DNA from 2 places in the Halioglobus sp. D3-4 genome. Region 1 is predicted to be linked to the other one. Evidence: predicted binding sites of a transcription regulator. Region 1 holds the regulator's gene; the other holds the start of a gene.
The links. Region 1 encodes LexA, which represses DNA repair genes until DNA is damaged. Its sites were predicted from a motif close to ACTGTNTNTANANACAGT; they were not measured.
Positions count from the first base shown of each region.

Region 2: a site for LexA is predicted at 1,649-1,666, ahead of AC0L6S_RS19740 (YebG family protein). Genes of this name have one in related genera too.

Region 1 covers NZ_CM147907.1:1,058,417-1,061,939, reverse strand. The annotation lists gene AC0L6S_RS04530 (PQQ-dependent dehydrogenase, methanol/ethanol family) at 1-1,575, shown strand, start outside; gene AC0L6S_RS04525 (hypothetical protein) at 1,676-1,897, shown strand; gene lexA (transcriptional repressor LexA) at 2,079-2,681, shown strand; gene AC0L6S_RS04515 (hypothetical protein) at 2,686-2,940, opposite strand; gene AC0L6S_RS04510 (serine hydrolase domain-containing protein) at 3,242-3,523, shown strand, end outside.
Region 2 covers NZ_CM147907.1:4,469,084-4,472,606, reverse strand. The annotation lists gene AC0L6S_RS19755 (N(5)-(carboxyethyl)ornithine synthase) at 1-273, shown strand, start outside; gene AC0L6S_RS19750 (DUF6435 family protein) at 522-707, shown strand; gene AC0L6S_RS19745 (ferritin family protein) at 919-1,407, shown strand; gene AC0L6S_RS19740 (YebG family protein) at 1,716-1,994, shown strand; gene AC0L6S_RS19735 (hypothetical protein) at 2,094-3,392, opposite strand; gene AC0L6S_RS19730 (oxidoreductase) at 3,397-3,523, opposite strand, start outside.

The DNA of each region.
Region 1 (3,523 bases):
CCGCGTGTGGTCAAAGGCAAGGTGCTGATTGGCAACGGCGGCGCGGAATTCGGAGTTCGCGGTTTCCTCAGTGCCTATAATGTCAAGGATGGGTCACTGGCCTGGCGATTCTATACAGTGCCTGGCGACCCAGCTCTGGGCTTTGAGAATGACGCCATGAAAATGGCGGCCGAGACCTGGAATGGCCAGTGGTGGGAACTCGGTGGCGGCGGAGGCACCGTATGGGATTCCATGGCCTACGACCCGAAACTGGATTTGCTCTATTTTGGCGTTGGCAACGGCACACCGTGGAACCGGGAAATTCGTTCACCCGGAGGCGGTGACAACCTGTTTCTATCGTCCATCGTCGCAGTGCGACCCGATACCGGTGAATATGTCTGGCACTACCAGACAACGCCCGGCGAGAGTTGGGACTACACCGCTACCCAGAGCATCATTCTGGCGGACATAGAACTGGATGGCGAGAAGAGAAAGGTGCTGATGCAGGCGCCCAAAAACGGGTTTTTCTATGTACTGGATCGCCAGACCGGCGAGTTAATATCAGCGGAAAATTATATCGATATCACCTGGGCAACCCATGTCGATATGGAAACGGGACGGCCTGTGGAAGTCCCGGGCGCGCGCTACGAGGATACCCCATTCACCATCTTCCCCTCCTACCTGGGTGGTCATAACTGGCACCCGATGTCTTTCAGCCCCGATACCGGACTCGTGTATATTCCGGTACTGGATATTCCGGCCGTCTACGGCCAGCCGGAGAACTTCGAGTACAACCCCGGCGTGGGCAACACCGGCACGGATGGCGTTATCGCTGGCCTACCGGATGACCAGGCCGAGCGCGATGCTATTGGCGCCCTGGTAAAAGGCCGCTTGCTGGCCTGGGATCCGGTTGCGCAGAAGGAGGCCTGGCGCGTCGAATACCGGGGGCCATGGAACGGTGGCACACTGGCTACTGCCGGCAACCTGGTGCTTCAGGGTACAGCCGATGGCAAGTTTGTCGCCTACCGCGCCGATACCGGTGAAGTGCTCTGGAGCTTCCCCACGCAGACTGGGGTGGTAGCGCCGCCGATGACCTATGAAGTTGACGGCGAGCAGTACATCTCCGTCAATGTCGGCTGGGGCGGCGCTTTCGCGCTGGTCTTTGGCGAGTACGTACAGGCCGAAAGCCTACCGAATGTGAGCCGCGTGTTGACGTTCAAACTGGGAGGAAAAGCGGAACTGCCGCCGGTGTCGTGGAAACCGGTCGTGATGTTCAATCCCCCCGAGTCCACGGCCAGTGCAGAAACTGTCAAACTCGGGCACACCACCTATCAGGATGTCTGCATGGGCTGCCACGGCCTCAACGCCGTCTCCGGGCTACTTGTTCCGGATCTGCGCGGATCCGCCTTCCTGTGGGACGCCCAGGGCTGGGAGGCCGTGGTACGCGGCGGTCAGTTAAAAGACCGGGGCATGGCGTCATTCGCTGACAACCTTAGCACTGAGCAATCTGAGGCAATCCGCGCCTATGTCATTGAGCAGGCAAAACGCGGGCAGGTTCTGCGGCAACAGGCCGAAAAGGAGAACACAGTCGATTGACCGGTGATCTGAATCACTTGCCTGTATTCAGGCTCTGGTGGTAGGGTTGGTCGACGGGTCCAACAAAAAGCTGCTTGGTGAAAACATCCGGAGGCAGAAAATGGCTGGTGTGAAGCAACTGAATGTCGTCGTAGTCGTCATCATGGCGGTAATCACCGCTTTAAATATGGGCCTGGTACTTAATTTTTTCGCAGCCAGTGGCCAGGCGTTGGCAGCCGCATTCAATAGCCAGAGTATTTTCCTGCTGGCCGGAGCTGAACTCGCTTTAGTACTGCTCGCCTATATTATCTACAAACAGAAAACCGGCCCGGTAAAGCACTAACCCCTTCCCCTAGCAAGTTACCCAGACACTCAGGCCCAAGAGCGACCCTCTGGCGGATAACCTTGCGCATTGGCGCGCCAGATGCCAACCTGGCCGCTGAGTTTGCTCACACAGTCATTGCAATCGCATCTTTGCTGTATATAATCACAGTAACTGTACAAAATCACAGAGGATGCACGTGATGGAAAAGCTCACGCAGCGGCAACAGCAAGTACTCGACATTGTCCGCCAGCACATCGACGAGACGGGCTATCCTCCTACCCGTGCCGATATTGCACAAAAACTTGGCTTCAAATCGGCCAATGCCGCAGAGGAACACCTCAAGGCGCTAGCGCGCAAGGGCGCGATAGAAATGATAGCCGGAGCCTCGCGTGGCATACGACTACCAGAGAGTGCAGGCATACCCATCATCGGTCGCGTCGCAGCGGGCAACCCTATCCTGGCCGAAGCGCACATCGAGGAATACTGCGATCTCCCGGCGAACTTCTTCAAGCCGCATGCCGATTTTTTCCTCCGGGTTCAGGGCGACAGCATGATCGACGTGGGTATTTTCGATGACGACCTGCTGGCAGTACACAGCACGCCGGTGGCCAAAAATGGCGATATCGTGATCGCACGCATCGAAGACGAAGTCACCGTCAAACGCCTGCAGCATACGAACAAGAAACACCTGCTGCATTTACTGCCGGAAAATCCCGACTACCAGCCCATTGTTGTCGATTTACGTGAGAAGGCCTTCGCGATTGAAGGCCTTAGCGTAGGGGTACTGCGCAGAGGAGTATAACCGCCTAGTGGAGTACGCGTGGGGTCTCTTGTGCTTCGTCAGTCTCGCCGTCGCCCTCACCGCGTTCAGAAATTGCTGCTGCTGCCTGAATACCAGCCTGTATCATCGCCTTGGCGACCTCAAGGCTATTGTCCATTATGTAGATGCGCGCTTCGTCAGAGAAACTGACAGTAAGCAGGGGGTCTGAATCACTATCCGCACGCTGCAGGACGATTTCGCCATCGCCGCGATCAACAATTTCCAGCAAGGATGTACTCACTCAATTAGCCTCTATTCATTTAACACAGTGAGCAGTCTACCAGTTGCAGCGCGATGCGACCATTCGCAATCCGCGAACTGGGATATACGTCCTACGACTGGCTGACCGATTTGAACGTCTCCACCGCTCGCTCCCTACCTCGTATTAATGAGCCAAATTCACTTGATCTGGTAAATTGACCGCACTAGCATCTGTGTAGCGACCACGGTAGCGAATTGTGTGGTAGCAAAGCCTATATAGCTCAATTGAAGCTTGGGCCCGTGTATCTGTGAGAATTACACCCACTGGGCGGGGAGTCTAAATGAAATGTGTGGTCGCGCTATCCGCGCTGCTGGTCGCTATATGCTGGAATACCTCCGCTTTTGCGCTCAACGTCACAGAGGCAGTTAATCAGTTTGTTACTCCGATGCTTAGGCCTGGCAAAGCACCCGCATACGCGGGTGTCGCCGTTGGTGTCTATCACCGTGGAAACGTTTCTTTTTACAATTTTGGGGTGCGCAATGGTAGACGTGAACCCGTAGACGAACACACCCTATTTGAGATCGGCTCAGTGACCAAAACATTCACCGCGGCCCTGCTGGGT
Region 2 (3,523 bases), 1.7 Mb from region 1:
AAGCATGACAAAACAGACTACTACGGCGTCGATCACACGCCCAGCTACCTCTGGGAGAGTGCTTCGCGCTCTATTTCCGCAGCACTCATTGTTCATTTACCCACGGTGGTGGAGGGGCGTGATAGCTGGATGAAAAATGAAACCATTCGGCGAGCTATCAACATTGATAATGGCGTTATTCAGAATCCTGCAATCCTGTCCTTTCAGAATCGTGAGCTCAGTTATCCTCATAGTTGCATCATTGAGTCCCCGCGCTTGGAGGAAGCCTTATAGCCACGACTGGTGCCAATACACCATCTGGGACATAGCGGAAGCTTGTGCCCACCGGTCCAGATTCAGCAGAACAGACCTCTTCGATCGCAGCTGGAGGTACTTCCCTGCGGCCGCGAGCTCCGACGAACATCCAAAGACGGGGAAATTCTTAACCTGGCACCAAATAGCGCCGGATACTTTGATCCTTTGGACGCTCGCATGCGTATTGATTCACTAGTGCGTCATGAATTGGCTATCGAGGATAGAAAATGTTTGGATTATTCAAAAAAAACCCACTGAAGCAACTGCAGAGGGACTATGAGTCCTTGCTAACCAAAGCCTTCCAGGCCCAGCGGGACGGCAATATACGCCTGTACTCAGAGCTCACCGCGGAATCAGAAGTGCTGAGGTTGAACATTGAAGGGCTAAAATGCACTGACGATGCCAACCAGTAGCTGTAATGCACCATGTACTAAGAGAGGGAAACTCAACCGCTATCCCCAACTGGGACTCCCGGGCGCGATCAAAAAAGCATACCAGTACGTAGTTGCGTCATGGCTATTCCTCACTTGGTATAACAGGACGCCAAGTACCGAATAGTTCATGCTAATGTAGCGCCTTCACTGATGAAAGATAATAACTGAGACAAACCCCGGAGAATATATTATGTCAGGCATACCTTCTGGATATCCCACCGATCAAATAGAGGCCTTTTCCCTGCTAGGAACACGTGACCAGCTATCGATTGATGACTTGAAAATATTGGCTCTGTTAGAAGTCGCGGGTGAAGCTTTCTACCAAGCTGCTGCCAATGCGGTGACCAACGATGAGGCGAAGGACTTACTCCGAAGAAATGGTCAGGAAGAGCGCGGCCATGCTCACCGCTTGCTAAAAGCCATCGAATTACTGGGCGGGGAGTTCAACCTCCCGAATGACACAGAGAATCCCTATGTTCAACCGATGGATTTAGGTGGTGTCATCAATGCTGAATTACTCAACATTATTGAGCAGTCGGAGAAAGACGGTGATCTGCAGTACCAGGTTTGGGCGGATGCGGAACCCAACGCACAGGTGGCAAAAATTCTTCGTCAAAATGGAACCGAGGAAACGCGCCACGGTGAACGAGTAGGCCAGGTAGTAGCCCTCTTGAGCTGAACAACACCCGACTATTTGCCCATGGTTAACCCTGCGGCGACGACGGACACCCTCTCATTACTTTCAGTCGCAGAAGAACTCGTAACGCTTAAAGCGGCGGCGCTACGGCTTGTGGCGTGAGCACTGACAACTCATGGCGCGGTTAGCGCTCTACTGCATGCGACACTGGCAGCTTACCCTGCATCAAATCACAAAGCGCGTGCCAGCGAAGCTTCCCCGCAAAAAACCACTTGCCACTATAACTGTACACATATACAGTATAAGGCATCATCAACCTACCTTTGAGGTGAGCTGTGGCCGTAGTAGCAATGTGGAAATGCGATCGAGACGATGCAATGTTTGATACCAAAAAGAATGCCGATGCCCATGACAAGATGCTGGAGTTGGCTGAACATTTCAGCCTGTTTCTGGAAAAGCAGATCGAAGGCATCAGTGAGCAGGATGCGGAAAAAATCGGCCTGCTGTTATCCAGAAACAAGGATACCCTGATCGCCGCGTGCAAAGGCAAGCCTGAACTTCTGTCGGACATTGGCAGTGAGAGCACGCAGGAAGCCACGAATATTACGCCGCTGGCTGCAAAAGCCTAGTGGCAGTAAGCGCCACTAACCCGCGTCCGGATTCGCGAATCACAGTGCTGCAGCAAAGGCAGGTGTAGTAAGGGCCTCCAGGGATGCAAACCGGGCGCGCTATTCGGGAACGTATCCTATCGGCCCACCGAGTTCTACACTATAACCGTTGCCGTGATTGCACTCGGACAGATCGGTCGTCGAAAGATGGTCATTCAGCGCCGGATTGTAGCAGCGATACAGTGGCAGCGGCGCTGCGCGGCTTGCAGCGCTGGCGACAAACCCCATTGAGCCATCGAGGGTATTCCCCTCCCCTTCACAGCCCGCATCAGCACTGATAAAGGATTCGAGTTTGTTTGTTGCTGCGCGGCAGCGGAAAATCTCTTTCGCAGTGGAAAACGCACGGGAAAATGTGCGATAGGCAGGCCCTTCGTACAGATAACCATTTTCCGGACCCAGTTCATTAGCATCCCTGGAGGGCATGTGGTTAATGAAAACCGGGTCGTAAAACCGGTATATGGAAACCCTGCTCACCGGCGAGGGCACCGGCTTATTGAGCGGCGGCGCTACACAGTAACCCTGGTTTTGTTGGCAAATCGCATCGTCGCTGTCGATACAGTATTCTTCTTCCACCAATCGGACAGGCCCGACAGACGCGGGCACATTCTCGTCTGGCCGCGTATTGGAAAACCCACACCAACCGTAGCCCTCGCAATACCACTGTTCTTCTGTCAACACAAATTCGCCACCGCAGGATTTCACAGAGTCATACGCCATGCGTAATACAGAGCCGACAGCTTGTTCAAACACGACTGGAACGCGCTGATCATCACAGAGACTTTGGTAACAGCGCTCGTAAACAATATAGCGATGCTTCTGCAGAATAATTCGCCCCCTGATATCGTCGGGGCCAACATCAAAGCAGGTATTCAGATCGTTGATATGCACATCGTGTGAGCGACAGCCATCCATAAACTGGTGCCACTTGCCATCGGGAATGACATTTTCAGGGACGATCACCAAACCCTCGGGGTGAAACTCTTCCTTGATAGTGCCATCGATCGCGGTACTGCCTGTAGAGCGAATGATTTTCCAGACGCCGCCTGTATTTTGCAGGACATCGGGGGGATCTCCCCAGGGCCGGACACCGTCGACTGCAATGGTCTTTTTCACGGCCTGATCACCAGCGGCTATGGTCGTCACGAGGCGCAGCGAACCGCCGCCTGAGCGCACAAGAACGGCGCGGTTATCTTTGGCACGAACTATCCAGCGCGATGCCGGCTGTGTCGCTGCGGTGGTTTCAGCATAGTTCCCGGCTGTGCTACTACTGGCTGTCTCTCCCGATGCCTCTACTGCGCCGGGAACGATAGCCAGAAAAAACACCAGCGGGATGCCGAACCCAATCACCCTCGTCCTCATCGAGCTAGATACCCGGGTCTATGCCTGTCATCTCGATTGACAATTCCCACAGCCGACGCGCGACTTCCTCGTTGCGACTGGCGCGCGTCGATCTGACTTTCACTGCTGGGCCCGATGTCTCCATGCGCTTG